DNA from 2 places in the Rhizobium sp. Root1204 genome. Region 1 is predicted to be linked to the other one. Evidence: riboswitches for the same ligand, from Rfam matches in the RefSeq annotation. Region 1 holds a riboswitch; the other holds the start of a gene.
What was found. A riboswitch is a leader RNA that binds a small molecule or an ion and turns the genes downstream of it on or off. The one in region 1 is predicted to bind S-adenosylmethionine.
Positions count from the first base shown of each region.

Region 2: another riboswitch for S-adenosylmethionine. It lies ahead of ASC96_RS01390 (O-succinylhomoserine sulfhydrylase); the one in region 1 lies ahead of metA (homoserine O-succinyltransferase).

Region 1 is NZ_LMCZ01000006.1:350,906-365,639, forward strand. Features, by position in the region: gene ASC96_RS09215 (DNA translocase FtsK) at 1-2,546, opposite strand, end outside; gene ASC96_RS09220 (ammonium transporter) at 2,821-4,185, opposite strand; gene ASC96_RS09225 (P-II family nitrogen regulator) at 4,215-4,565, opposite strand; gene tesB (acyl-CoA thioesterase II) at 4,789-5,673, opposite strand; gene ASC96_RS09235 (ubiquinone biosynthesis hydroxylase) at 5,776-6,990, shown strand; gene ASC96_RS09240 (Trm112 family protein) at 7,156-7,344, opposite strand; gene ASC96_RS09245 (LON peptidase substrate-binding domain-containing protein) at 7,354-8,037, opposite strand; gene trxA (thioredoxin) at 8,170-9,153, opposite strand; gene ASC96_RS09255 (prolyl-tRNA synthetase associated domain-containing protein) at 9,211-9,720, opposite strand; tRNA gene ASC96_RS09260 (tRNA-Gly) at 9,975-10,049, shown strand; gene ASC96_RS09265 (SDR family oxidoreductase) at 10,125-10,892, opposite strand; gene ASC96_RS09270 (aldose epimerase family protein) at 11,071-12,087, opposite strand; gene ASC96_RS09275 (GNAT family N-acetyltransferase) at 12,223-12,675, opposite strand; gene metA (homoserine O-succinyltransferase) at 12,672-13,598, opposite strand; SAM riboswitch at 13,673-13,750, opposite strand; gene ASC96_RS09285 (DUF4345 domain-containing protein) at 13,914-14,345, shown strand.
Region 2 is NZ_LMCZ01000001.1:289,188-303,921, reverse strand. Features, by position in the region: gene pstC (phosphate ABC transporter permease subunit PstC) at 1-103, shown strand, start outside; gene pstA (phosphate ABC transporter permease PstA) at 100-1,422, shown strand; gene pstB (phosphate ABC transporter ATP-binding protein PstB) at 1,435-2,250, shown strand; gene phoU (phosphate signaling complex protein PhoU) at 2,326-3,039, shown strand; gene phoB (phosphate regulon transcriptional regulator PhoB) at 3,147-3,830, shown strand; gene ASC96_RS01430 (VOC family protein) at 3,851-4,228, opposite strand; gene ASC96_RS01425 (GcrA family cell cycle regulator) at 4,242-4,775, opposite strand; gene ASC96_RS01420 (aspartate aminotransferase family protein) at 5,209-6,408, shown strand; gene argF (ornithine carbamoyltransferase) at 6,454-7,371, shown strand; gene ASC96_RS01405 (Hsp33 family molecular chaperone) at 7,643-8,632, shown strand; gene apaG (Co2+/Mg2+ efflux protein ApaG) at 8,646-9,038, opposite strand; gene ASC96_RS01395 (CDP-alcohol phosphatidyltransferase family protein) at 9,134-9,754, shown strand; gene ASC96_RS01390 (O-succinylhomoserine sulfhydrylase) at 9,802-10,986, opposite strand; SAM riboswitch at 11,033-11,111, opposite strand; gene ASC96_RS01385 (2'-deoxycytidine 5'-triphosphate deaminase) at 11,220-12,317, shown strand; tRNA gene ASC96_RS01380 (tRNA-Gly) at 12,386-12,459, shown strand; gene ASC96_RS01375 (glycosyltransferase family 2 protein) at 12,542-14,443, opposite strand; gene ASC96_RS01370 (transporter substrate-binding domain-containing protein) at 14,536-14,734, shown strand, end outside.

The DNA of each region.
Region 1 (14,734 bases):
CGCTGGACATAGGATGTCGATGCCTTGCCGTCGCGCAGCACGATAGCGACGGCCTGATCATAGGGATCGTCCGAATCGGCAAGGTTGGAGGTGCCCGCCGGGCCGCTGCCGCCTTCATCATCCTCTCCGTCATCTTCGGTGATGGCGTCGAGATATTGCGGAGAGCCTTGGGTCTTCAGGTATTTGACGACATCCTCGACCTCGGTGTCGGAGACGAACGGGCCGTGCACACGCTGGATGCGGCCGCCACCGGCCATGTAGAGCATGTCGCCCATGCCAAGCAGCTGTTCGGCGCCCTGTTCGCCAAGGATGGTGCGGCTGTCGATCTTCGACGTCACCTGGAAGGAGATACGGGTTGGGAAGTTGGCCTTGATCGTGCCGGTGATGACGTCGACGGACGGGCGCTGGGTTGCCATGATCACGTGTATACCGGCGGCACGGGCCATCTGGGCGAGCCGCTGGACGGCACCCTCGATATCCTTACCGGCGACCATCATCAGGTCGGCCATTTCGTCGATGATGACGACGATATAGGGCATCGGTGCCAAGTCGAATTCTTCCGTTTCGTAGACGGCCTCGCCGGTCTGGCGGTCAAAGCCGGTCTGGACGGTGCGGCTGATCTGCTCGCCCTTGGCCATCGCCTGCTCGACGCGTGAGTTGAAGCCGTCGATGTTGCGCACACCGATCTTCGACATCTTCTTGTAGCGTTCTTCCATCTCGCGCACGGTCCATTTCAAAGCGACGACTGCTTTTTTCGGATCGGTGACGACAGGCGAGAGCAGATGCGGGATGCCGTCATAGACGGAGAGTTCGAGCATCTTCGGGTCGATCATGATCAGACGGCACTGCTCCGGCTTCAGCCGGTAGAGGATCGACAGGATCATGGTGTTGATGGCGACAGATTTACCCGAGCCGGTGGTGCCGGCAACGAGAAGATGCGGCATCTTGGCAATATCGACGATGACGGGTTCGCCACCGATCGTCTTGCCGAGCGCCATGGCAAGGCGGGTCTTGCTGGTCTCGAAATCTCTCGAGCCGATCAGTTCACGCAGATAGACGGTCTCGCGACGCTGGTTCGGCAGTTCGATACCGATGGCGTTGCGGCCAGGAACAACGGCGACGCGGGCGGCGATCGCCGACATCGAGCGGGCGATATCGTCGGCAAGGCCGATGACGCGCGAGGACTTGATGCCCGGCGCAGGTTCCAGTTCGTACATGGTGACGACCGGGCCGGGACGGACATGGATGATCTCGCCCTTGACGCCAAAGTCCTCCAGCACGCCTTCCAACATGCGGGCATTCTGTTCGAGTGCATCGGCCGACAGGGTTGCGTCGCGGGCGACGTTCTTTGGCTCGGCAAGGAAATGCAGCGGCGGCAGAGTGAAATCGCCGTCATCGGACACCAGAGACGCCTGCGCCTCGCGATCGCCCCGCTGGCCGGTCTTCGGGCGGGGTGCGGCGGGGACCACACGGGCGGCGGTCTGCGGCATGGCCTGCTTGCGCGGTGCGGGCACCGGCGCCCAGTCGGCAGCCGGATCGTTGTCGTCGTCCTCGTCACCATCAGGCATGAAGTCGGCGGAGGCACGGCGGTTGTCGAACGCGGGGAAATCGTCGTCGTCTTCGTCCATAGACATTGGCGGCGCTGCAACCGTGCGCCGTTCGCTGCGGTCCAGCGACGGCTCGACCCGCTCCGAGCGGGAAACAGCCTTCGGGCGGGACGGTTCGTTCAACGTACCGAATTCGTCGCCGTTGAAATCATAGGGTTCGTCATAATCACGCGCGGACGGCTTGCGGCGGCCGCTCAAGCCAAACAGGCGGCGGATACGGGCTTGCGCGGTAAAGCGCATATGGGTGAGGGCGCCTGCCATCACCATGATGATGCCTTCGGATTCGTCGTCCTCGGATTCGTCGCTGACGGTGCGGGCCTTGCTGGGTGCCGGTGCCGGCTCGTCGATCTCGTCCTCAGGGTCGGATACGCCGATGAGGCCGGCGCTGTAGATCAGGAAGTAGGCGGCGGGAAGCGTGAACAGGACGGCAAGCACGGTGCCGAACGTGCCGGTCGGATAGGTACCGGTAAACAAAGCAGGAAAACGCAGGATCATGTCGCCAAAGACGCCGCCAAGGCCGTTGGGTAAGGGCCAGGTGACGGGGGCGGGAACGCAGCTGAGTGCAGCCGAGGCCAGCACCGAACCGAGGAACCAGGCGCCGGCGCGCTTGACGATATGATCGAAGGGTTTGCCGATGATCAGCACCAGGCCCCAGGCGACGACGGGCAGAAGTGCGACAACGCTGGCAATGCCGAAGAACTGCATGAAGATGTCGGCGAAGGCGGCACCTGTATAGCCGAGCAGGTTGGTCGGAGCATCGGCTGTGGCGTAGGAGAAGCTGGGATCGGCGACGTTCCAGCTCGACAATGCCGCGATCGCGAACCCGAGAGCGACGAACACCGCAAACCCCGCCAGGGCGGCGACCTGTTTCCAGACGAATGTGGAAAGCACAAACCGGTTGGAACGGTTGTCGTATACCGCCTGATTGCTTCTGCTCATGATGACCTGCTGCCTGTTATTCCCGAAAAACGCCATGGGCGCATGCTTCGAAGGTAAGCAGAGGAGAGTTAAAGCCCTATTAACCTTGACGCTTCCTTTACGTGAAACGCTTCTGCAACCGCAGTTTTCCCTATTGAAAGCGTTTTTTGGCAGTCATTGGCAGGTGTGAGGGCAAAAAAAGACCCGGACGGGTGTCCGGGTCAAATGCGGTTTCGCACAAGACGAAACCGCGACGGGAAGAGATGCGAGCCGGTTTTCCCGGCCCGCAAGTTCATCAGGAGTGGTAGGCGGCTTCGCCGTGCGAGGAGAGGTCAAGACCTTCGCGTTCGGCTTCGACCGGAACACGCAGGCCAACGATGACATCGACGATCTTGTAGAGGATTGCCGAGCCGATGCCGCACCAGACGAGCGTAACGAGAACGGCATAAACCTGGGTCATGAACTGGCCGCCCATGGTGACGCCATCGGCATATCCGATGCCGCCGAGGGACGACGAGGCGAAGATACCGGTGGCCAAGGCGCCGAACAGGCCGCCAACGCCATGGACGCCGAAAACGTCTGCCGTGTCGTCATAACCGAACTTGTTCTTCACCACGGAGACGAAGAAGTAGCACAGCGGCGACACGATCAGGCCCATGACGATCGCGCCCATCGGGCCGACGATGCCGGCAGCAGGCGTGATGGCGACGAGACCGGCGATCATGCCGGACGCGGCGCCAAGCATAGAGGCCTTGCCACGGGTGAAGGTTTCAACCAGCGACCACGAAATGATGGCTGCAGCCGTGGCGATGAAGGTGTTGACGGTGGCAAGCATCGCGCCGCCGGATGCTTCAAGGTTGGAGCCAGCGTTGAAGCCGAACCAGCCGACCCACAGCATGGCCGCGCCGACGAGCGTCAGCGTCATGGAATGGGGAGCCATCATGTCCTTGCCGAAGCCGGTCCGCTTGCCGACCATGATCGCGCCGATCAGACCGGCAACGCCAGCGTTGATGTGAACGACCGTGCCGCCAGCGAAGTCGAGAGCGCCCCAGCCGAAGATCAGGCCGTTTGCGTCCCAGACCATGTGGGCGATCGGGAAGTAGACGAAGGTTGCCCACAGGACGCAGAACAGGATTGCAGCCGAGAACTTGATGCGTTCGGCAAAGGCGCCGACGATCAGGGCCGGTGTGATGGCCGCGAAGGTCATCTGGAACATGATGAAGATCATTTCCGGGATGACGACGCCATCGGAGAAGGTGGCGGCGGTCGAGTCCATCGTGACGCCCGCGAGGAACATCTTGGCGGTACCGCCCCAATAGGGCGATGTCGAACCGCCGAAGGCGAAGGAATAACCGTAGATGACCCAGATGAGCATGACGGCCGAACCGGCGACGGTGCACTGCATCAGGACCGACAGCATGTTCTTGGCGCGGACGAGGCCGCCATAGAACAGGCCGAGGCCGGGGATGAGCATGAACAGGACGAGAATGGTGCAGAGGAACATGAAGGCGGTATCGCCCTTGTTCGGCACGGGGGCTGCAGCAACCGCTTCGGCTGCCGCCGGTGCGGCTTCCTGCGCATAGGCGATGGCCGGGGCGAGGAGGGCTGCGGCTGCAGCGCCCACGCGTCCAAGAGAGGTAGAAAGTTTAAATGAAGACATTGATATGGAGCTCCCTGAACGGCCGTGACTTACAGCGCTTCTGTGTCGGTTTCGCCGGTACGAATGCGCACCGCATGGTCAATCGAGTAGACGAAGATCTTGCCGTCGCCGATCTGGCCGGTCTTGGCTGACGTGGCGATCGCTTCGACGGCCTTGTCGACAATCTCCGAGGCAACAGCGATTTCGATCTTCAGTTTCGGCAGGAAGCTCACGGCGTATTCGGTGCCGCGATAGATTTCCGTATGTCCCTTCTGACGTCCGTAACCCTTCACTTCGGTCACGGTCAGGCCTTGGATGCCAACGGCAGTGAGGGCTTCGCGAACCTCATCGAGCTTGAACGGCTTGATAATGGCCATTACAATTTTCATCTGGTTTCCCATCCTTGTTCAACTTCGGCTCGGGGCCGTCTCTCCTTGCCGCCGAGCACAAATCCCCAACGACTGCCCCTAGCTATTCAAGGGGCGTGCCAGTTTGGGATTGAATGGGTAAGTCCATGAAAAGACATGGAAATGCGATATTTCGCCGAAAGCCATCGGCGAAATGTCAAAAAATCATCGAAATAAACGATTAAAAATTAATCAGAATCAAAAAAGAGGCGATTTTTTATTCAGATGCCTTTTTCCGGATCAGGCCTTCCTGGGCAACGGAAGCGATCAGGGTGCCGGAGCGATCAAAAAGGCTACCGCGCGTCATGCCGCGTGCACCGAAGGCGCTGGGGCTGTCCTGCGTGTAGAGCATCCAGTCGTCCATGCGGCAGGGGCGATGAAACCACATGGCATGGTCGAGGCTCGCCACCTGCAGGTCGCGGTCAAACACCGAGGTGCCATGGGCATAGAGCGCGGTGTCGAGCAGGGTCATATCGGAGATATAGGCGAGCACCGCCGCCTGAATGTGACGCTCGTCCGGAACGGCGCCGACCGCCTTGACCCAGACGTCCTGCGATGGCTCCAGCTTGTCGCGCGAGAAATAGTGCTTGAGCGAAACCGGGCGAATTTCGATCGGCCGGGGCCGCTCCCAATAGCGGCGGATCGCTTCCGGCGCATTGACCAGGAATTTTTCCTTGATGTCCTGCTCGCCCATCAGCGTTTCCGGCGGCGCCACGTCCGGCCTGGTGATCTGGTGGTCAAACCCTTCCTCGTCGAACTGGAAGGAGGCCGACATCGAAAAGATTGCCTTGCCATGCTGGATGGCGACGACGCGGCGGGTGGCAAAGCTTGCGCCATCGCGGATCCGGTCAACATCGTAGATGATCGGCACGGACGGATCGCCCGGCCGCATGAAATAGGCGTGCAGCGAATGCACGTAACGGCCCTCGCTGACGGTACGTTGAGCGGCCACCAGCGCCTGGCCGATCACCTGCCCGCCGAACACGCGCTGCCAGCCGACCTGCGGCGAGCGGCCGCGAAACAGGTTTTCCTCCAGCTTTTCCAGATCCAGCGTCTGCAAGAGGACATCCATCGGGGCGGGGGTCTCGGCGGGGCGCGACATTTCGGCGATCTCCTGGGCTCGAGCGCTCAAACGGTAGGAACGAGCGCATCAATGATCTATATAGGCCACATGCAATGCTCAAGAGCGACGGGAGAATGAGAGATGATCGATGTGCTGATTGCGGGCGGCGGTTATGTCGGGCTGTCGCTGGCCGTATCCATCAAGAAGGCCGCGCCGCATCTCGCCGTCAGCTTGATCGACGGCGCTCCGGAGACTGCCTGGAAGAAGGACGAGCGCGCCTCGGCGATCATCGCCGCCGCCTCGCAAATGCTCGACGTGCTCGGTATCTGGAGCGAGATCGAGCCGGAAGCCGAGCCGATCAAGCGTATGGTCATCACCGATTCGAAGACCGCCGATCCGGTTCGCCCGGTGTTCCTGACCTTCGAGGATGAAAAGATCGAGGGCCGGCCGTTTGCCCATATGGTGCCGAATGTCGCTCTGGTCGGCGCGCTGCGGAAGGCAGCCACGAATCTCGGCGTGGAGATTCGTCAATCGACGGCGGCTGCCGGTTTCAAGAGCGGCGATCACTCGGTTTCCATTGAGCTGGCCAATGGCGAGACAATGGAAGCGCGGCTCCTGGTCGCCTGCGATGGCGTGCGCTCGAAACTGCGCGATGCCGCAGGCATCAAGACCGTCGATTTCGACTATGGCCAGTCGGGCATCGTCACCACGGTCGAACATGAGCGGCCGCATGACGGCACGGCGGAAGAGCATTTCCTGCCGGCCGGGCCGTTTGCGACGCTGCCGCTCAAGAACAATCGCTCCTCGCTGGTCTGGACGGAACGGACGCGCGACGCCGACCGGCTGGTCGCCAGCGACGATCTGGTGTTCGAGGAAGAACTGGAGCGCCGTTTCGGCCACAAGCTCGGCACGCTGAAGGTCGTCGGCGGACGCCGCGCCTTTCCGCTGGGGCTGACGCTGGCCCGCGATTTCATCGCGCCGCGTTTCGCCCTTGCCGGTGACGCAGCTCACGGCATTCACCCGATTTCCGGCCAGGGCCTCAATCTTGGCTTCAAGGATGTGGCAGCGCTGGCAGAAACCATCGTCGATGCTGATCGCCTCGGTCTCGATATCGGCTCGCTCGCGGTGCTCGAGCGCTACCAGAGCTGGCGGCGCTTCGACACGTTCCGCATGGGCGTGACCACCGATGTCTTGAACCGGCTGTTTTCCAACGATGTCACGCCGGTCAGGGCGCTGCGCGATTTCGGGCTGGGCATCGTCGACCGGATGCCATCGGTCAAATCATTCTTCATCCGTCAGGCGTCCGGACTTGGCGGCCAGAGCGAGCCGAAGATGCTGGGCGGGCAGGCGATTTAAGCGCTGGACTTCGTTGACTGGCGAATGCCCCTCACCCTAACCCTCTCCCCGCACGCGGGGAGAGGGGATCTGCGCGGAGTTTGCCGGTCGGTCCTTCTCCCCGTCGTGACGGGGAGAAGGTGCCCGAAGGGCGGATGAGGGGCTTTCATACGATCAATCGCAGCCTCAATCCTCGATTTTGCGCGCCTCGGAAATCAGCATGATTGGAATGCCGTCGCGGATCGGGTAGGCCAGCCTTGCCTTTTCCGAGATCAGTTCATTTTCGGCCGCGTGGTAGCTGAGGCGGCCCTTGGTCAGCGGGCAGACCAGCAGTTCAAGCAGTTTGGGATCGACCCGGCTGGTCCTGTCTTCCATCATATCCGCCTATTGCAGCATGGTTTCGATATCGCCGAAATTTCGGGCGAGCACGATCTCGGTAATCGCGATCAGCGTTTCGGCGCGGGTCTTGAGGTCGGGCGCCTCAAGCAGCGCCTGCTTTTCCGCCGGGCCATAGGGCGACATCATCGCCATCGAATTGACCAGCGTCAGATTGCTGGCGCGCTCGACGCTCTCCCAGTCGGCTTCCAGCTTGTTGGCATCGAGATAGGCCTTGAAAGCGGCCAGCAAAGCCTCGCGATCGACCTGAGCCTCATCGTCCGGTCCGGTGAGGTCGGTCGCAAACGGGGCGATCTTGAAGGAGCGATAGCCTTTTTTCGCAAGCGGCACTTCATCAAACAGCCGGAACCGGCAAATGCCGGTCAGCGAGACGATATAGCGGCCGTCTTCCATTTCGGCGAACGAGGTGATGCGGCCCGCGCAACCGACCTGGCAAAGCGCCTGCACATGCGCCTGGCCCGGTTCTTCGCGCGTTTCACCGAAGAAGGGCTGGATCATGCCGATCAGGCGGTTTCCGGCCAGCGCATCGTCAAACATGGAAAGATAGCGCGGCTCGAAGATGTTGAGCGGCAATTGCGAACCCGGAAGCAGCAGCACGCCCGTCAATGGGAACACCGGAAGGGTCTCCGGCAGGTCCTGAGGCCTCAGATAACGTGCGTTACCAACTTGCATGTCTCAACTACCCCGTCGCTGTCAGGCGTTCTTGTGGCGGCCTTAATGACGCCGCGCCGCTTACTGACAAGAAATGGGGCGCCGACGTCAAATCTCAAGGGAGATTGTCATAAAGGCGCCCCTGTCAGGGTATCACGAAAACAGGATCGATGACAGTTTGCGGCGTGCTGACAGCGTTGCCGGGTCCATCGGTCCCCAGACATCGAAGAACTGCAGCAGTTCGCGCCGGGCGCCATCATCCTCGAACGTCCGGTCGCGTTTCATCACCTTCAGCAGGTGATCGGCCGCCGCCTCGCGGTCACCCTCGACATTGCGGATCTTGGCGAGCTTGATGCGGGCGCCATGATCGTCAGGATCGGCAGCAAGGATCTGCTCCAGCGCATTCGGGTCGCCGAGCTTGCGGGCTTCCTCGATCTGGGCGAGCTTTTTCACAACGGCGGCGATGCCGGCATCCTTGGCCAGCTCTTCGGAGAGATCGGCCAGAACCTCGCGTGCCTGGTCCAGTTCGCCGGCGGTGATCAGGCAATTGGCAAGCCCTGCGAGCGCGATTGCATTTTCCGGGTCCGCCTGCAGCACGGCGCCGAAAAGACCGGCAGCGTTCTCGATATCACCCTGCTCGACCAGGGCTTTTGCGTCTGCGAGCGCCGCATCGATCCCGGCCTGCTGGTCGTCGATCATCGGACCGGCAACCTTGTCGATGAAGTCGCGGATCTGGCTTTCCGGCACGGCGCCCGTGAAGCCATCGACCGGGCGGCCGCCGACAAAGGCGATCACGGCGGGGATGGACTGGATACCGAGCTGGCCGGCAATCGACGGGTGATCGTCGATGTTCATCTTGACCAGCCTGACACGGCCCTGTGCTTCGGTGACGACCTTTTCGATCACCGGCGTCAGCTGCTTGCACGGGCCGCACCAGGGCGCCCAGAAATCGACGAGGACCGGCTGCTGGCGGGAAGCTTCGAGCACGTCGCGGGTGAAGTTGGCGGTGGTGGTTTCCTTGATCAGGTCACCCGCCGGCGCGGCCGCTGCCGCCGGTGCCGGGGCGGCGCCGTAGCTGGCCGTTGCCGTCATCTGGTTGCCGTAGGATGCTGCGTAGGGATTGTCGTTGCCGCTCATCGTGTCTCCTCGCGGACATCCGCGTCCGCCTGACTGTTTTGCGTCAAAGATCGTATGTCAGGACGTCACTTTCAAGACAAGGGCTTCGTGTCCCGTCGCTTCGATAAAGCGCAGCAGATCTTTCGAGGCGATCGATGTCGTCGCATCGTTCGACAGCGGATGGCAGTTGACGATCTCATCCTTCATCAGCTCCTCGTCGATGATGATCTTCACGTTCTGCCCAATGTCGTTGATGACGCCGAAGGCTGTGACCGCTCCCGGAATCACACCGAGATATTCCATCAGTTTTTCCGGCTTGCCGAAGGACACCTTGCTGGCACCGCCGATGAGCGTGTGCACCGTCTTCAGGTCGACTGTTGCGTTCTCCTCGACGGTGAGCAGGAAATAATTGTCCTTCTTGTCCTTCACGAACAGATTCTTGGTGTGTCCGCCGGCAATCGCGTCCCGCAGTGCCACCGATTCGGCAACGGTGAAAACCGGCTCGTGCCGCATCGTCTTGTGTGGGATGCCGAGGCTGTCGAGAAGCGCAAACAATTCGTCCTGTGTCTTCGGCTGCATTTCACTCATGGCGGCTTCTCTTTCGCTTGAAAATGGTGGTCTTCCTTACGGCGAAGGGCAAAAAATCGCAATCTTCCACAGAATGCACGCTGCAAAACGCCTTGTTTTCAGGGGCTTGCGACATTTCTTCAAAAAAATATTGGGTTGGCCGTCATTTCCCTGTTGCATTTAAAAATCGTCTGGGCCATATAGCCGTCGTCGCAGCAAACAACAAACGCAGCGGCGCCACGGTCCACCGACTACCCCCGGATCGAGGTTGATGAGCGGGTGTAGCTCAGGGGTAGAGCACAACCTTGCCAAGGTTGGGGTCGAGCGTTCGAATCGCTTCACCCGCTCCATTTTCTTCTCTTCGGAGAGCCTCCCAGGAAAATAGGTATAATCTTAGCAGCCGCCTTGGTGCGTGGACTGTTTCCTTATCCCCGTCCCACATACGGCATTTGCGTCGCCATCACGGTCATCGTCAGCACGTTGGCGTCGAGCGGCAGGCCGGCCATGTAGATGACGGCGTCGGCGACGAGGTTTGCCGGGATGGTCGGTTCGGAGGCGATCTCGCCATTGGCCTGCAGGATGCCAGCGCGCATCCCTGATGTCATGTCAGTCGAGGCATTGCCGATATCGATCTGGCCGCAGGCGATGTCGAACGGGCGACCATCGAGCGCCGTCGACTTGGTCAGGCCGGTGATGGCGTGTTTGGTGGCTGTGTAGGGGGCTGACATCGGCCGCGGCGTCGAGGCGGAGATCGAGCCGTTGTTGATGATTCGGCCGCCACGCGGTGTTTGTGCCTTCATCAGCTTCATGGCCTGCTGGGTACAGAGGAATGCGCCGGTCAGGTTGGCGCCGACGATGGCATTCCATTGTTCGAAGGTAATATCCTCCATCGGAACAGCGGGCAGCCCCATGCCGGCATTGTTGACGAGCAGGTCGAGGCGGCCGAAATCATGGCGGATGGCGGAAAACAGGCTGGCGACCGCTTGCGGGTCGCCGACATCGGCCGCGAACGCCCGCGCCGTGCCGCCGGTCAAGGTGGCCATTTCCTTTGCTGCATGCTGGAGAACATCGAATCGCCGGCCGGAAAGGATGACCGTGTAGCCCTTTTTCAACAGTGCTTCGGCAATGGCGCGGCCGATACCGGTGCCGCCGCCCGTTACCAACGCGATTTTCGGTCTGTCCGTTTCAGCCATGCCAAGTCCTCCCCTTGCCGCAGCCTCGATCGGGGCATCAAATCCGGTTTTACCGCAAAAGCCTAGAGCGCTTCGTCTTTAAACAGTATCACACGTGCCAAAGGATGACGCGCCGCAACGGGGGCGGTCCATGTCCTTCAGGCTGATCCTGAGCAGGCGGCAGACGGCTCTCGAGCGGTCAGCTACGGGTGAAGACGTAATCGGTTTCCTGCCTGAGCGTTTCACCGGGCCGCAGGACGGCTTGCGGGAAATTGGCGTGGTTGATCGCATCCGGCCAGATCTGGGTTTCCAGGCAGAAGCCTGCGAAAGGCCCGTAATGACGGCCTTCGAGGCCGGGCACGGGAACGTCCATCTTGAAGCCGGTATAGAACTGCACGCCGGGCTCGGTGGTGCGGACTTCCAGCGAAACGCCGGAATTGATGCTGCGCACCAGCGCGACGGATTGCTTGGCGCCTCGGGCGTCCGCCAGGCAGAAATTGTGGTCGTAGCCGATCTTGTCGCCTTCCAGCTGGCGGCGCAGCGGCGTCATGGCGCGCAGGTCGAAAACGGTGCCTTCGACGGAGCGGATCTCGCCGGTCGGGACCTGCAGCTCGTCGGTCGGCAGATAGCTGTTGGCGGCGATCATCGCATCATGGCCGAGCGCATCGGTAGTGCCATCGAGGTTGAAATAGCTGTGCTGACAGACGTTGCAGATCGTTGCGCGGTCCGTGGTGCTCTCATAGAGGACGTTGAGGACGCCACCATCGCTGACGGTGTAGGTGCAGGTGATGGTGCAATTGCCGGGATAGCCGGCGCGGCCATCCGGATCGACGATCTGCAGCACGGCGCGGTTTTCCGCCGCCTCGATCAAGGTCCACAGGCGCTTGGCAATGCCGTCGCTGCCGCCGTGCAGGTGGGTAACGCCCTTCTCGTTGCATTCGAGCTGGTAGGAGACGCCATCGATGGCAAATCGGCCGCTGCCGATGCGGTTGGCATTGCGGCCGGGCGTGGCGCCGAAATAAGGGGAATGGGTGAGATAATCGGCGAAATTCTCAAAGCCGAGCACAAGAGGAGCAGCGTGGCCATCGAGGCGCAGGTCCTGGATGACCGAGCCCCAGGTGAGGATATGCGCGGTCAGCCCGCCGCCCTTGATGACGATGCGGTGCACGGGTTCGCCGGACGGCATATGGCCGAATACTTCAGTCTCTGTCTGCACGGGTATTCTTCCTCCACTCTTCCCGGCGGCAAACTGCGTCATTTCGTTGAACGCGGCAACCGAAAAGTCATACAATTAACGACGGTGGCCGCCTCAGGCTCGCATCACCTTCCTGCAGAGACAGGCCGATCCGTTTCAGAACGTCTTCTGGTAGATGATGAAGGGGGTCTTGTCTGCGATGCGGTCATAGAGCTTGCGGGCATTGGCGTTGAAGTCCTGGGTCATCCAGTACACTTCTTCGGCCTTTTCCGCGTTTGCCCGGGCATAGACGGCCTCGATCAGCGCCCGGCCGATCCCCTGTCCGCGAACCTCAGGATCGGCGAACAGGTCCTGCAGGTAACAGATTGAGTTCTTTTGCCAGCAGGAGCGATGAAAGAGGTAATGCGCAAGGCCAACCGGCCTGCCATCGAGAACCGCAAGAAAACCCGCATATTCATGTGCAGCACCACTCAGGAGCCGCGAGAAGGTGAGGGCGTAGATGTCTTCCGGCAGGGTGGTTTCGTAGAAGGCCAGATAGGCCTTCCACAGGCGGCGCCAGTCCTGCTCGTCGCCGGATTCGATGGGGCGGATGGTGAGGGTTGCGGTCAGCGTCTGTCCTTCCCGATATCGGCGAGATCATAGGATGTCGTCTGATAGATATCGTTGATCCAGTTGCCGAACAACAGGTGCGCGTGGCTGCGCCAGCGATTTTGCGGCGTCAGTGTCGGATCGTTATGCGGGAAATGGTTGTGCGGCATCTTGATCGGCACACCGGCATCGACATCGCGGAAATATTCGTCAGACAGCGAGGTCGAATCATATTCGACATGGTTGAAGACATAGAGCCGGTTGCCCGCCTTCTCATGCACGAAGCAGACGCCCATTTCATCGGATTCCATCAGGATTTCCAGCTCGGGCCTTTTCTCGATATCGGCACGGCGCACCTCGGTCCAGCGCGACACGGGAATCTGGAAATCATCCGAGAAGCCGCTGAGATAGGGCGAGGACGGGTTGAGATTGTGATGGCGGTAGACGCCGAATGCCTTTTCCTTCAGCGCGTATTTCGGCACGCCATGGAAATGGTAGATCGCCGCCATCGCCCCCCAGCAGATGTTCAGCGTCGAATGGACATTGGTATGGGTCCAGTCAAGGATCTGCTGCATCTCGTTCCAGTAGGTGACGTCCTCGTAGTCGAGCGTCTCGACCGGCGCGCCGGTGATGATCAGGCCATCGAACGTGCGATGTTTCACCTCGTCCCACGTTTCGTAGAAGGCGAGCAGATGCTCTTCCGGGGTGTTCTTGGCCTTGTGGCCGCCGAGACGGATCAGCGAGAACTCGACCTGTAGCGGCGAGGCGCCGACGAGGCGCGCCATCTGCACTTCGGTCTTGATCTTGTTCGGCATCAGATTGAGCAGGCCGATCTGCAGCGGCCGGATATCCTGGCGGACCGCCATGGTTTCGGTCATCACCCGCACGCCCTCTTTGACGAGGGTTTCATAGGCAGGCAGCGTATCGGGAATCTTGATCGGCATGGGCAACACTCGGTTCAACGAACAGACCGGCACAAAAAAACCGGCAACGATAGGAATCGCTCCCGGCCCCGCTTGCTTGCGCTCGCACGGCCCTTTAGCGACTTATTTAACGTGGCTGCAAGCCGGCCGGCCAAATCACCACGAATTCCTAGATAGCGCCTGTTGGCGTGCGAATCAATATGCGGCGCCCCGCCGATGAGTGGCGCGCCGCGGTGATGGTCGCCGTTCGGTTGTCATCACGCCGATGTGTTCGAGCTGCTGAAACCTCGCGGCGCCCCCGCCCGTACTCCTCTGATGACTTCAGGAGGATGTGCGATGCCCAGTCTTGCCTATCAGATCAGCCCGGCCGATTTCCGCCAGCGGCGCCTGCTTCAAGCGAGCATTGCCATCCTGGCGATGCTGCCGGTGTTTGCCGGGCTGGCGGGCGTGGTGATGGGGCCGGCATTTCTTGCCGAAGCAAAACCTCCGGTGGATTTGAGCAGCCATGTCCGGTTCCTGTCCGGATTGTTCCTGGCCTTTGGTCTCGCCTGGTACAGCTGTATTCCGGCGATCGAGACGAAGGCGGAGCGGATTCGGCTTCTGGCAATCCTGACCTTCAGCGGTGGGCTGGCGCGGCTGTATTCGCTGATTGCCGATGGCGTACCCTCGGCGGGGCATGTGCTCGGGCTTGGCATGGAGCTCGTCGTCGTGCCCTGCCTGGTCATCTGGCATGGCCGGGTGGCGGCGCTGAGCCAAAGCCGGAGTTGAGCGAGGTCGCGCGGCAGTCGGCGTCTTCTTCCCACTCTGTAACGGGGCGAGGCGATTGCCGCAGACGGCGGGTGGGACGGTCCTTGGGCTTGGCTGGGAGGACCGTCTCACCCTTTTGGAGGGAGTAAGAGTTTGCCGCGCTGCTGTTCCTTGCAGCCGTCTTTCTTGCGGCATTGCATCCCCGTCGGAAGGGCTTAGGAAGTTGGGCACAAACAATGTCCCATGGTTTGCGTCCACGCGCGAAAAATTCGCCGTGGGTTTTCAAAGAGCAGGCCGGCCGGGGCGCTGAAAGCTGCCTCGTAAAGTAGTAACAGGTGACACCTCTCAGCGCCCCGTTCGATGTTTTTTGCCGCGCTTCTCAGGTTCTTCTGCGCTTTCCTCTCTGACAG
Region 2 (14,734 bases), on a different contig from region 1:
GCTGGTGGCTTTCGCTCTTGGCATCACTCTGTTTGCCATCACGCTCTGCCTCAACATCTATGCACTCTACATCGTGCGCAAGTATCGGGAACAGTACGAATGACCGACATGACATCCTCCGTACAGTCCACCTTTGTGCGCCCGGCGCAGGCAAGACGCGATATCGGCATCAAGAGGCGCTATGCTGCCGAACGCCGCTTCAAGGCTTACGGCCTGACAGCTATCCTGATCGGCCTGTTCTTTCTGTTCGTGCTGTTGTGGACCGTTGTCTCCAAAGGCTACACGGCCTTCCAGCAGACGGCGATTACCCTGCCGATCGAGTTTTCGGAAAAGATCATCGATCCGAAGAACGAACGTGGCGCCAATCCCGCCAAGTTGATGACGGCGAATTATCCGCTGCTGGTGCGTGACGCGCTGGTAAAGGCCCTCGGCATCGATCCCGCCAACAAGCCGCTCGTCAAGCAGGCGACGGACATGGTTTCGGCCAGTGCCCGCACACAGTTGCGCGATCTCGTCGTTGCCAATCCGGCGATCATCGGTACCACCGCCACTGTTTCGCTTCTGGCGGAAGGCAATATCGATAGCGCCAACAAGGGCCAGATCGACCTGACCGTTGCTGAAGCCAACCGCAAGGTGAAGGATCAGCAGATCGAATGGATGAAGAAGCTGTCCGAAACCGGCGCAATGGCCAAGCAGTTCAATACCGGGCTGTTCACCTATGGTGCATCGAGCCGTCCTGAGGCGTCGGGTATCGGCGTCGCCGCCCTCGGCTCGCTCTACATGATGCTGATCGTCCTTGTGCTTGCCCTTCCGATCGGCGTCGCGGCGTCGATCTATCTCGAAGAGTTCGCGCCGAAGAACCGGCTCACCGATCTGATCGAGGTCAACATCAACAACCTCGCGGCGGTGCCGTCTATCGTCTACGGTCTGCTCGGCCTGTCGATCTTCATCAACTTCGCCGGCATGCCCCGTTCGGCTGCCGTCGTTGGTGGCCTGGTGCTGACGCTGATGACGCTGCCGACGATCATCATCGCCACCCGAGCAGCTCTGAAGGCGGTTCCTCCGTCGATCCGCTCGGCAGCCTTGGGTCTCGGTGCTTCCAAGATGCAGACCATCTTCCATCACGTCCTGCCGCTCGCCATGCCGGGCGTCCTGACCGGTACGATCATCGGCCTGGCACATGCGCTCGGCGAAACCGCGCCGCTGCTCCTGATCGGCATGGTGGCCTTCGTTGTCGACTATCCGGGCTCGCCGATGGACCCGTCCACTGCTCTGCCGGTCCAGATCTACATGTGGGCCAACGAAGCCGAACGTGCATTTGTCGAACGGACTTCGGGTGCGATCATGATCCTCTTGATCTTCCTCGTCGTCATGAACCTTGGCGCAATCCTGTTGCGGCGTCGCTTTGAGCGTCGCTGGTAGTGAGGTAAGAACATGAACATGATGTCAGAAGCAGCAGTTGAAAAGGCGCTGGACCAGAAAATGAACACTGTTCCCTTCAAGATGATCGGAAAGGACGTTTCGGTTTATTACGGCGAGAAGCGCGCGCTTTTCGATGTAAACCTCAACGTTCGCGAAAACACCGTCACCGCGCTGATCGGCCCGTCGGGCTGCGGCAAGTCGACGTTCCTGCGCACGCTCAACCGCATGAACGACACGATCGACAGCTGCCGCGTCACCGGGAAGATCACCCTTGATGACGGCGATATCTACGACCCGAGCATCGACGTCGTCGAACTCCGCGCCCGCGTCGGCATGGTGTTCCAGAAGCCGAACCCGTTCCCGAAGTCGATCTACGAGAACGTCACCTACGGTCCGAAGATCCATGGCCTCGCCCGCACCAAAGCGGACCTCGATCAGATCGTCGAGACGAGCCTTCAGAAGGCCGGCCTCTGGAATGAAGTGAAGGACCGCTTGCATGAATCCGGCACCGGCCTCTCCGGTGGTCAGCAGCAGCGCCTGTGCATTGCCCGCGCCGTTGCGGTCAGCCCGGAAGTCATCCTAATGGACGAGCCGTGCTCGGCCCTGGACCCGATCGCGACCGCCAAGGTCGAGGAACTGATCCACGAGCTGCGGACAAACTACACGATCGTCATTGTCACACACTCGATGCAGCAGGCAGCCCGCGTGTCGCAGCGGACCGCGATGTTCCACCTCGGCAATCTCGTCGAGGAAAACGACACCGACAAGATGTTCACCAACCCGGATGACCAACGGACCCAGGATTACATCATGGGCCGCTTCGGCTGAGGACTGAGCTTGCCACCCTGTCATGAGGGCAGGGTGGTGGTCTTCCAACCCGGATTGTGATCGCAAGGAAAAACAATCATGTCTACGCACATTGCTTCCGTCTACGACGAAGATCTGAAGTACCTGACCCGGCGCATCTCCGAGATGGGCGGTCTGGCCGAACAGATGGTGGCCGAATCCGTACGCGCCTTGGTCAATTCCGACCTGGCGCTTGCCCAGAAGGTCATTTCCGACGACGCCATTCTCGACGAGGCCGAACGCCAGATCGGCGAAAAGGCCATTGTCACCATCGCCAAGCGCCAGCCGATGGCTGCCGACCTGCGCGAAATCATGGGATCGATCCGCATTGCCGCCGATCTTGAACGGGTCGGTGACCTTGGCAAGAACAACGCCAAGCGCGTCATCGCGGTCGCGAGCGCCAGCCTGCCGCGCCAACTGGCCCGTGGTCTGGAGCATCTGGCCGAGCTTGCGCTCGTTCAGCTCAAGGAAGTGCTCGATGTCTATGCCTCCCGCTCGCCGGAAAAGGCCAATAGCATCCGCGAACGCGACAACGAGATCGACGCGATCTACACGTCGCTGTTCCGCGAACTCCTGACCTACATGATGGAAGACCCGCGTAACATCACGCCGTGCACGCATCTTCTGTTCTGCGCCAAGAACATCGAGCGCATCGGCGACCATGCCACCAATATCGCCGAAACAATCTACTACATGGCGACCGGCGCGCAGCCGGCTGGCGAACGTCCAAAGGACGACACAGCCAATACGGTCGGTGCGATCGGCAACTGATCGCCTGAGAAAGTAAGTAAATTCTTACGCAATGATCGCGCGAGCGGCCGCTGGAGCCGCTCGGCACGCCTCCGGCCATCCGGCCGGACGCCAAGGAGCAGAACTGAATGTTGCCAAGAATTGCCGTTGTTGAAGACGAAGAGGCGCTGAGCGTCCTCCTCCGATACAATCTCGAGGCCGAAGGGTTCGAAGTCGACACCATCAACCGTGGCGACGAGGCGGAAATGCGCCTGCAGGAACGTCTGCCCGATCTCCTGATCCTCGATTGGATGTTGCCGGGTGTTTCCGGGATCGAACTGTGCCGCCGGCTGCGCCAGCGTCCGGAAACCGAACGGCTACCGATCATCATGCTGACAGCGCGTGGCGAAGAGAGTGAGCGTGTTCGCGGTCTGGCTACGGGCGCCGACGATTACGTCGTCAAGCCGTTCTCGACGCCGGAACTGATGGCGCGGGTGAAGGCGATGTTGCGCCGCGCCAAGCCGGAAGTGCTGTCGACGCTGCTGAAGTGCGGCGATATCGAACTCGACCGCGAAACCCACCGTGTCCACCGCAAGACGCGCGAGGTCCGTCTCGGGCCGACGGAGTTCCGTCTCTTGGAATTCTTCATGGCATCGCCGGGCCGGGTCTTTTCGCGTTCACAGCTGCTGGATGGCGTCTGGGGCCACGATATCTATGTCGATGAACGCACCGTCGACGTCCATGTCGGCCGCCTGCGCAAAGCATTGAACTTTTCCAATATGCAGGACGTGATCCGTACAGTGCGCGGCGCGGGCTATTCCCTGGAAAGCTGAAATCGTACAGGAAAGAACCGTCAGGCGTTGCCGAGCGGTTCTCCAATCTCGATGGCGTGACCATCCGGATCGTAGAAGCGGAAAACCCTCTGGCCCCAAGCCTGCGTCTCGATGGGGTGGATGAGGTTTACAAGGCTGCCGATGCGCCCGAAAAGCGCATCCAGATCATCATGTTCGAAATAGAGCAGGATATTTTGACGGCCGTACGGCCCGGAAACGTCTGACGGCTGTCCCCAGACCGTCGTTTCGAGGGATTTGCCATCATGGATGGCAAATCCCGTTTCAAATAAGACGAAATTGCCGAAATCACGGCTGACTGCCAATCCCAGCATCTCGCTATAGAAGATTTTCGAGATGCTGATATCCCGTACAAACGGGATGGGATTGACAAAACGCACGGCCGATCCGGCCTTAGCGTGCCCGGCGGCGCTCGCCGGACGGCTGGTAGGCCAGCTTGGCGTGGAAGGTGCAGTACGGCGAAGTGTCCGGGGAATCGTTGCCGCAGAAGTGAAACTCGTCCTTCATCGGATCGCCGATCGGCCACTTGCAGGTACGGTCGGTCAGCTCGGTCAGGACCAGACGGCGAGACATCGGAATAACAACGTTGTTGCCAGCCGGTGCTGTCTCCAGATTCTCGATCGCGTCGATTTCCACCTCTTCCTTCATGACGGTCGCACCGGTGGTGCGGGTCACTGTGCGGGTGGCGGTGATGCGCGATGCGGTATAGTTCGGTGCGCGTGGTGCGGCGGAAGGTGCCGGGCGCTTGACGCGGGCCGTTGCCGTGCTGCCACCAGCCTTTGCGCGGCCGGGCAGGCAGAGACGGTGAACCTTGCCGATGACGGCATTACGGCTGACGCCGCCGAGCTGTGCTGCGATCTGGCTCGCGCTCAAGCCTTCGGCCCACAATTTCTTGAGTTTTTCGACCCGCTCGTCAGTCCAGTTCATGGTCTTGTCTCCATTCCCAGCGTTGGTGATGGTCGAATCCTCCACCGAGCCCTGGGTGTAACCCGAGGCTGAAACGCGATAACACTTTTGGTGACTAGGTCCGCCGCATGCGTTCTAGTAATTATTTCTTAACGTAGAGCCCGTGGGACTCCCTGACAAGAGTCCGGAGAATCCCACCGAATCGATTTCCGAGTTTTCCCCAACTTGCTTGCGATGCGTGGCATTTTTGCAAGGGTATCCGGCTAAAAAATTTGCGGCCGCTGTATATCCGCGAATTGCTGGAAATCATGGGCTTTTGTTGACATCGCATTGCGAAGTGAAGATAGTGCCATTGCCGCCGAAAGGCGGCATTTTGATTTTTTATGGGCTGGTCACAGCCTTGTTGACGGCGCCGTTTATACAATGGCCGTGATGGTTTGAGGAGACATGCGCCATGGCCGATGCCACGCCGCTTTATGACACATATGCACGCGCACCCTTGCGGTTTGAGCGCGGCGAAGGCGTCTGGCTGATTGCTGAGGACGGCACCCGTTATCTCGATTTCGCCGCCGGTGTGGCGGTCAATTCGCTCGGTCATGCACATCCGCATCTTGTATCGGCATTGAAGGAGCAGGCGGACAAGGTCTGGCACCTGTCAAATCTCTATGAAGTCCCCGGCCAGGAAAGCCTCAGCCGCCGCCTGACGGAAGCGACGTTCGCCGACAAGGTGTTCTTCACCAATTCCGGTGCAGAAGCGCTCGAATGCGCGATCAAGACGGCGCGGCGCTATCATTTCGCCAAGGGTCAGCCTGAAAAATTCCACATCATTACCTTTGAAGGCGCGTTCCACGGCCGCACACTGGCGACCATCGCTGCCGGTGGGCAGGCGAAGTACCTGGAAGGCTTCGGCCCCAAGGCGCCGGGTTTCTATCAGGTGCCGTTTGGCGACATGGGCGCCCTGAAGGCTGCCATCAGCGAAGAGACTGCCGCGATCCTGATCGAGCCGATCCAGGGTGAGGGTGGTATCCGCACCGTTTCGAAGGAATTCCTGCAGGAACTGCGTGCGCTCTGTGACGAGTATGGCCTGCTGCTCATCCTCGATGAGGTCCAGTCCGGTGTCGGCCGCACTGGCAAGCTTTTTGCCTATGAATGGGCGGGCGTAACGCCGGATATCATGGCGGTTGCCAAGGGTATCGGCGGTGGCTTCCCGCTCGGCGCCTGCCTTGCCACGGCAGAGGCAGCCTCCGGCATGGTCGCGGGCACCCACGGCTCGACCTATGGCGGCAATCCGCTGGCCATGGCTGTCGGCAATGCCGTGATGGATGTCATCATGGCCGATGATTTTCTCCAGCACGTCCGCGATGTCTCGCTGGTCTTCCGCCAGGGGCTTGCTTCACTTGCCGATCGTTTCCCCGAGATTATTGAGGAAATCCGTGGCGAGGGCCTGATGCTCGGCATCAAGGCCAAGGTGCCGTCTGCCGATCTCCTGAAGGCCATCCGTGCCGAACGGCTGCTGGCGGTACCAGCGGGCGAAAACGTTATCCGCCTGCTGCCGCCACTGGTGACGACGGCCGAGGAAGCCCGTGAAGGCCTGGCGCGTCTCGAGCGCGCCGCCGAACAGCTGACAGCGGAGCGACGACAGGCATCGGCCTGAACGACGCTTCACTGACACGCTGAAAAACACAGGACTCTGAATAGAATGGCCGGTACCAGACACTTTCTCGATCTTTCTGCCATGACGACAACCGACTTGCGGTCGATCATCGAAGACGCCCGCGTGCGCAAGGCTGCCACCAAGGCCGGCACCGCTGAAAAGCCGCTGGCCGGCAAGATGCTGGCGATGATCTTCGAAAAGCCTTCGACGCGCACCCGCGTGTCCTTTGATGTCGGTATGCGCCAGCTTGGCGGCGAGACGTTGTTCCTGTCCGGCACCGAAATGCAGCTCGGTCGCGCCGAAACCATCGGCGATACCGCCAAGGTTCTTTCGCGCTATGTCGATGCGATCATGATCCGCACCACTGATCACAATCGGCTGCTGGAACTGGCCGAGCATGCCACCGTGCCGGTGATCAACGGACTGACGGATGCGACGCATCCCTGCCAGATCATGGCCGATATCATGACGTTCGAGGAGCATGCAGGCCCGGTAAAGGGCAAGACGATTGCCTGGACCGGCGACGGCAACAACGTGCTGCACTCCTTCATCGAAGGCTCGGCGCAGTTCGGCTACCGGATGAACATGGCTGTGCCGCTCGGTTCGGAGCCTGACGACAAGATCCTCAACTGGGCGCGCAACAATGGTGGCGATATAAAGCTCTATCATGATGCCGATCAGGCCGTGGATGGCGCCCATTGCGTGGTTACCGACACCTGGGTATCGATGAACCAGGAACACCGCGCCCGTGGCCACAACGTCTTCCAGCCCTTCCAGGTTAACGCCGCGCTGATGGCGAAGGCCGACAAGGATGCGCTGTTCATGCACTGCCTGCCTGCCCATCGTGGCGAGGAGGTGACGGATGATGTGATCGATGGCAAGCAGTCGGTGGTGTTCGATGAAGCCGAGAACCGCCTGCACGCGCAAAAATCCGTCCTTGCCTGGTGCCTTGGCGCGCTCTAGCGGTCTGGCCCGGCATATTGAAAACCGGGCAGCGGCACACGATCTATGCATCAAGCTGATGACCGGCAGGTGGCGTGTCCGCCTTCGCCGGTCGTTCGTATTCAAAAGCAACCATCCATCCGCGCCGCCGTCCTGATTGGAGGCGGCAGAGCGACGGCCGTTTTTTCAGGAGCGATCTGGACAAAACCGGCCTGCCCAGGATCAATAGAAGCATCGAACAGCGTCCCGGCCTTCACGGCGGGCAGACGTTCGAGGGCTAGGAGTTAGAGCGATGACGGAAGCAAACGTGGGCCTTGGCCAGTTCGATTACGCCGGTGACGATCATGTCGTGCCGTTTCAGGTGGAAGGCCTTGATGTGCGCGGCCGCGCCGTCCAGCTCGGCCCGATGCTGGACGCGATCCTCGAGCGCCACAATTATCCGCTGCCGGTCGCCCGTCTCGTCGCTGAAACCGTCGTTCTAACGGTACTTCTCGGTACGTCATTGAAGTTCGAAGGCAAGCTGATCATCCAGACCAAGAGCAATGGTCCGGTCGATCTGGTCGTCGCCGATTTCGCGACGCCGGACCGGGTACGCGCCTATGCCCGCTACGATGAAGAGGCTCTGAAGATTGCTGAAGAGAACGGCCTGACCCAGCCTCAGCATCTGCTGGGCGAGGGCGTTCTTGCGTTCACCATCGATCAGGGTGCGCATATGCAGCGCTATCAGGGCATCGTGCCGCTCGACGGAGCCTCGCTGGAGGAAATTGCCGGCGTCTATTTCCGCCAGTCGGAACAGATCCCGACCAAGGTCCGCCTTGGCGTCGCAGAACTGCTCGACCGCGATGAAAACGGCAAGCCGCGTCATCGCTGGCGGGCTGGTGGCATGGTTGCGCAGTTCCTGCCGGACGCGCCGGATCGTATGCGCCAGGCCGATCTGCATGGTGGCGACGGGGATGACGGCAACGGCGCTCTTGCGGTCGATGATTTGTGGGATGAAGCCAGCGTCATGGTCCAGACCATCGATGCCGACGAACTGACCGATCCGACCGTGGGTACCGAGCGTCTGCTCTACCGGCTGTTCCACGAGCGCGGCGTCAAGGTCTATCCGCCACAAGCGGTCTATGACAAATGCAGCTGCTCGCGCGAAAAACTGCGGGATGTTCTGGCAAGCCTCAGCCAGGATGATATCGATCACGCGGCCGAGGATGGACTGGTATCGGTCACCTGCGAATTCTGCTCGACGACCTACCGGTTTGAAGCGACGGAAGTGAAGCCGCAGTAAAAACGCTGCGGCTCTAATTCAAGGTCCGGTTCTGGCCGGGCGAATCCAGCGAGAAAGCGGGGATGTCGACGGTGAACGACTCCCCGTGCGTGTTTTCCATCGAATAATGGCCGAACATGACGCCGGATGGTGTATCGAGCGGGCAGCCGGATGAATATTCATAGGTGTCGCCGGGATTGAGAACCGGCTGCTCGCCGATCACACCTGGGCCGTTGACCTCATCGACCTGGCCGTTTTCATCGGTGATATGCCAATAGCGCGTCATCAGCCGGACTGTCTCGCCGGACAGGTTCGAAATCAGGATCCGGTAACCCCAGACATAGCGGCTGTCATCCGGATCGGACTGCTCCTCCAGATAATAAGGCTCGACGGTCACCTCGATGTCGCGTGTCAGCGCGCGGTACATATGCAAACCCTTTTCAAGTCCATAGGCGATATTCTACAGCAAGATGGTTTCGTCAAGAATAACGCATAGGGTAAACTGTAAGGATAGGGTACGGCATGCTCGACGGTCATGTGAGGCGGTGGATTGACCCTTGGCTGGAGCGGGCTGGCAGCGCTTTGGCTGGTCATGGTATCACGGCGAACACCGTCACCGTCACCGGCTTTCTGATCGGTCTCGCGGCTGCGGTCGCTATCGTCCTGGATTCTTACGTCTGGGCTTTCATTCTGATCGGGATCAGCCGGATTTGTGACGGCCTCGACGGTGCCGTCGCGCGATCGACCCAAAAAACCGATTTCGGCGGCTTTCTCGATATCGTGCTCGATTTCGCCTTCTACGGTCTCATCCCGTTCGCCTTCATCCTTGCCGATCCCTATGAGAATGGCATTGCCGGCGGGCTGCTGCTGCTGTCTTTCTATGTCAACGGCGCCAGCTTCCTTGCTTTTTCGATCATGGCCGAAAGGCGCGGTCTCTCGACGGAGGTGCGCGGTGCCAAGTCGCTCTATTTCACCACGGGACTTGCCGAGGCGACCGAAACGATCGCTGTCTTCCTGGCTTTCTGCCTGTTCCCGCAATGGTTTTCCGAGATCGCGGTGATCTTCGCGCTCGTCTGTTTCTATACGGCGCTGTCGCGCACCATGCTGGCCAGAGCGAGTTTCAAAAGAGAGAGCCAGGCATAGAAAAACGCCCGCATCCGGAGATAAGGGCGTTTCACAAAATTCAATAATCAGGCCTGGACCGACTTCAGCGCGCGGGCAAAATCCTCGATCAAATCCTCACTGTCCTCGATCCCGGCCGAGAAGCGCACGGTGCCGGGCGAAATGCCGAGTTCGGCGCGGGCTTCGTCCGAAAGGTTCTTGTGCGTCGTCGTCGCCGGATGGGTGATCAGGCTCTTGCTATCGCCGAGATTGTTGGAGATCAGCACGACATCCAGCGCGTTCTGCAGCGCAAAGGCAGCTTCCTTGCCGCCCTTCAGCTCGAAGCAGACCAGTGTCGAGCCACCCTTCATCTGCCGGGCGATGATATCGGCCTGCGGATGGTCCTTGCGGCCGGGGTAGATCACCTTGGCGACCTGCTTCTGTTCGGCGAGGAAGTCGGCGAGACGCGCGGCATTCTCGCTCTGCTGGCGCACACGCAACGGCAGGGTTTCGATGCCCTTCAACAGCGTCCAGGCATTGAACGGCGACAGAGCAGGCCCTGTGTGGCGGAAATAATCCTGCAGGTGTTCGCTGATCCATTCCTTGTCGGAAAGGATCACGCCGCCGAGGCAACGGCCCTGACCGTCGATATGCTTGGTGGCGGAGTAGACGACGATATGGGCGCCCAGTTCCAGCGGCTTTTGCAGGAGCGGGGTTGCAAAAACGTTGTCGACGATGACCTTGGCGCCGATCTGATTGGCGATCTTGGCGACTCCGGCAATATCGACCACTTCCAGTGTCGGATTGGTCGGGCTTTCGAGGAAGAACACCTTGGTGTTCGGCCTGACGGCCTTTTCCCAGTTTTCAAGGAAACGGCCGTCGATCAGGGTGAATTCGATGCCGTATTTCGGCGCCAGCGTTTCCACTACCCAGCGGCAGGAGCCGAACAGGGCGCGGGCTGCAACGATATGATCGCCGGCCTTCAGCTGGCAAAGGATCGCAGCCGAAACAGCGGCCATGCCGGACGCGGTAGCGCGCGCATCCTCGGCACCTTCCAGCGCGCACATGCGTTGTTCGAACATATCGTTGGTCGGGCTGCCGTAACGGGCATAGATGAAGCCGTCCGTCTCGCCCTTGAAGCGCGCTTCTGCGGCTTCGGAAGTTTCGTAGACGAAGCCCTGCGTCATGAAGATGGCTTCGGAGGTTTCACCATGGTTTGAACGGGTCGTGCCGCCGTGAACGAGCTGGGTCGCGGGGCGCCAATTTTTGCTCATCGATCGTCTCTTTCAACACAAAAAAAACCGGCCGCGAAAAAGCAAGCCGGTTTCAAACCCGGCCTTTTTAGCTATTTGTTTAACGTGGCTGCAAGCCGACCGGCCAAATCACCACGGGATAAGTTCGTATTTACTGATAAGGCGCGCTTGCGTCAATTCCCGTGAACAACAAGATATGTCACAGGGACAATTTGAGTTATGACGTGCCGGTAGCGGCAAAGAGGACGATGGAAATGACCAGGGCCACAGGCATTCTAGCTGATCGCGCCATTGCTGCGCTGTTTGATGCGGGGCGGTTGAAAAGCGAGGCGAAGCTCGATGCCGACCAGATCCAGCCGGCCAGCCTCGATCTGCGCCTCGGTTCGAAGGCCTTCCGGGTCCGTGCCAGCTTCATGCCCGGCCCCAGCCATCTGGTAGCCGACAAGCTCGACCGGCTGAAACTGCACGTTATTGACCTTACCGAAGGTGCGGTTCTGGAAACCGGCTGCGTCTACATCGTGCCACTGATGGAAAGCCTCGACCTGTCGCCGGATATGTCGGCCTCGGCCAATCCGAAGAGTTCGACCGGCCGCCTCGATATCTTCACCCGCGTCATTACCGACCGGGCTCAGGAGTTCGACAAGATCCCGGCCGGCTATTCCGGCCCACTCTATCTCGAAATCAGCCCGCGGACGTTCCCGGTCATCGTCCGGCGCGGCTCGCGCCTGTCGCAGATCCGTTTTCGCGTCGGCCATGCGCTGCTCACCGAAACGGAAGTCCTGGCGCTGCATGAAAGCGACGTCCTCGTTGCCAGCGACAAGCCGAACGTCTCAGGCGCCGGCATCGCGCTGTCGATCGATCTGAAAGGCACCGGCGCCGACGGCTTGATCGGCTACCGTGGCAAGCACCACACGGCCGTTGTCGATGTCGACAAGAAGGCCGAGCACGGCATCTTTGATTTCTGGGAGCCGCTCTACAGCCGCGGCCGCGACGAACTGATCCTCGATCCCGACGAGTTCTATATCCTTGTCTCGCGCGAAGCCGTGCACGTCCCGCCGCTTTACGCCGCTGAAATGACCCCGTTCGATCCGCTGGTCGGCGAATTCCGCGTCCACTATGCCGGTTTCTTCGATCCGGGCTTTGGCCATGTCTCGGCGGGTGGCAAGGGCAGCCGCGCCGTGCTCGAAGTCCGCAGCCATGAAGTTCCGTTCATCCTCGAACACGGCCAGATCGTCGGCCGTCTGGTCTATGAACATATGATGGAGCGTCCCGAAGGTCTTTACGGTCTCGGACTTGGTTCCAACTACCAGGCGCAGGGCCTGAAACTCTCCAAGCATTTCCGCTCGGAGTAAATAGACGCCCGCAAAACCGGCTGCCGCCTTGACAGGCAGCCGTGCTTGGTGGAAACCTCCAGCGCAAGGCGGGTATGATGTAGTGGTAGCTTGTCAGCTTCCCAAGCTGATCGTGCGGGTTCGATTCCCGCTACCCGCTCCACTTTGTTTCTCAAGTGGTGCTGCGCTTAATCTCTACGCCCTTCAAGCATACGGCCTGCTCGCCTTCCAAACAGTGAGCAGCGTCAACACTCGCCGTGCCCGCTGACGGGGACGTGCGGTGTCTTGTTCCAGGAAAACGGGTTGGTTCGCAACTCCAGCAGGGCTTTCCACGCCGCCAGGGACATGGCCAGCCAGTAGATAGGCACGAAAATCCAGCGCCAGCCTACTGCGCGCTTCTCACGGCCTGTCATCCGGTTCCGGCCGAGTGAGATGAAGACCGCGTAACTGCCGAAGATATTGATGATATCACAGGTAAACAGCCAGAAAGTCAGCCAGCTTTCCGAGGAGGGCCTATCGTCCAATATCAACCATGTCAGATAGGCGAGGAAGCCGACAATGATGGGATGACTGAGTGCGGAGAGCAGCAGGCCGGCAATCAGGATCTGGAAGACGATGAAGGCGGGCCACCCCATCTCACCCGCCAGTTGCCCGGGTTTGCGCATCAACACCAGCCATGTTTGCAGCCAACCCTTGAACCAGCGGGTGCGTTGGCCAAGCCAGACGGACCGCGAGACCGGCGCTTCTTCAAGCGTCGGCTTGAAGATGACGCGCGAGCGATAGCCAAGCCGGTACAGCCGCAGCCCCAGATCGGCATCCTCTGTCATGTTGTAAGGGTCCCAACCGCCGACCTGTTTCAGCTCCATTGTGCGAAAATGATTGGACGTTCCGCCAAGCGGCAAGGGCAGGCCGGTCAGGGACAGCATCGGCAAAAGACCACGAAACAGTCCGGCATATTCCAGGGCAAACAACGCGCTCCACCAGGATTGCCGCGCATTGGTGATGATCAGCGGCGCCTGCAGGCAAATGACCTGCGGCGGTGCCGCCGTAAAGGCCGCATGAGCCTCGCGCAACTGGCCGGGATGCGGCCGGTCTTCGGCATCATAGACGGTCACATAGGTGCCGCGAACGCCGGGAAGCGCATAGGCCAAGGCCTTCGGCTTGGTGCGGGGCATGTGGACAGGTACCAGAACGATCTCGTATTCGCGCGCCAGCCGCAAAGCCCTGAGCGCGGCGATGGTTGCGATATCGTCCTCCTCGCAGATCAGCTTTATGTCGAGGCGCGAGCGTGGCCAGTCGAGCTGGTCGAGCGCCTGGACAAGTTGCGCTACGACGCTCTCTTCTCTGTAGAGCGCGACAAGCACCGAATAGACCGGCAGCGGCCCGGGGGTGTCTGGTGCGTGTTGTTGTTGCTCTCCGCGCGTCTGCAGCAGGGCGAAGCCGAGTGCGTAAAGCCGCACCAGGAAATTGGCAAGGTAGAACAGCGTCAGCACGATATGCAGGATCAGCATGCTGACGAGCGGAATAACGACTGCGGCTACGGCCATGGTGCACAGCGCAATCCCGGCATAAAAACCCTGTTTGCCCCAGAAGGTGATGCGGGCACTGTGGAGTGGTACGGTCTCGAAGAGCGCACGCGTCACCGCCGAAACGCGCCGTTGGCGTCCGGCCCGCCAGGCGGTGTCACGCACCGTTGATGGCGTGGAGGCGGCGAGTGACGGGCGAAGCTGCGGCATGCGCTGTAAAAGGGATGCAAGCCCGGCAATGCGGTTTAACGAAGGAACGATGACGGTGACCGGTGGACGGCTCGCATGATGGACCCGGATTATTTCCGGCCGCGTGAGCTGGGTATCGAGCCCCTCTACGTCCTGAACACGGCCGGGATCGATCACGGGCAGGAAATCAAGCCCCAGTGTTTCCGCCAGTGCCTCGAAATAGAGTGTCTCGTCGATCTCGCCGGATGCGAGCAATTCGTCTTCGACGGTCGTTCCATGCGCCTGCGCAAGCTGCATGGCCCGCGCAATCGAAGGTTTGCCGATACCCATTTGAAGTAGCAGCCGTCCCTCGTGCTTCAATGCAGGCGCGAATCCTCCCACGGCGGTATCAGGCTGCGATCGCCCGGCCGGCGGTTCATTCGCGGTAGCCATTCCGGAATTGTCCGGATATTCTTCCAGACGCATGAAAACCCCATTGCCGCGTGACGCGGCAAACCCCCTATCTTGTCCCGGGAATGATCATAATGTTACGCGCTTTCCGTGCATCTCTAAAATTTTACGGGATTTTCTCGCTGTGCGTGTTGCTGGTTGCAACTTTTCCGGCTGCACCCCGTGCGGCGGAGGGGGTTAACGATCTGCCGCTGTTGTTCGACGCGCGGGAGCGGATCGCGAAGCCGGACCTGAGTGGCCTGGCGCGCCTGCGGTTCCTGACCACTGTCGATT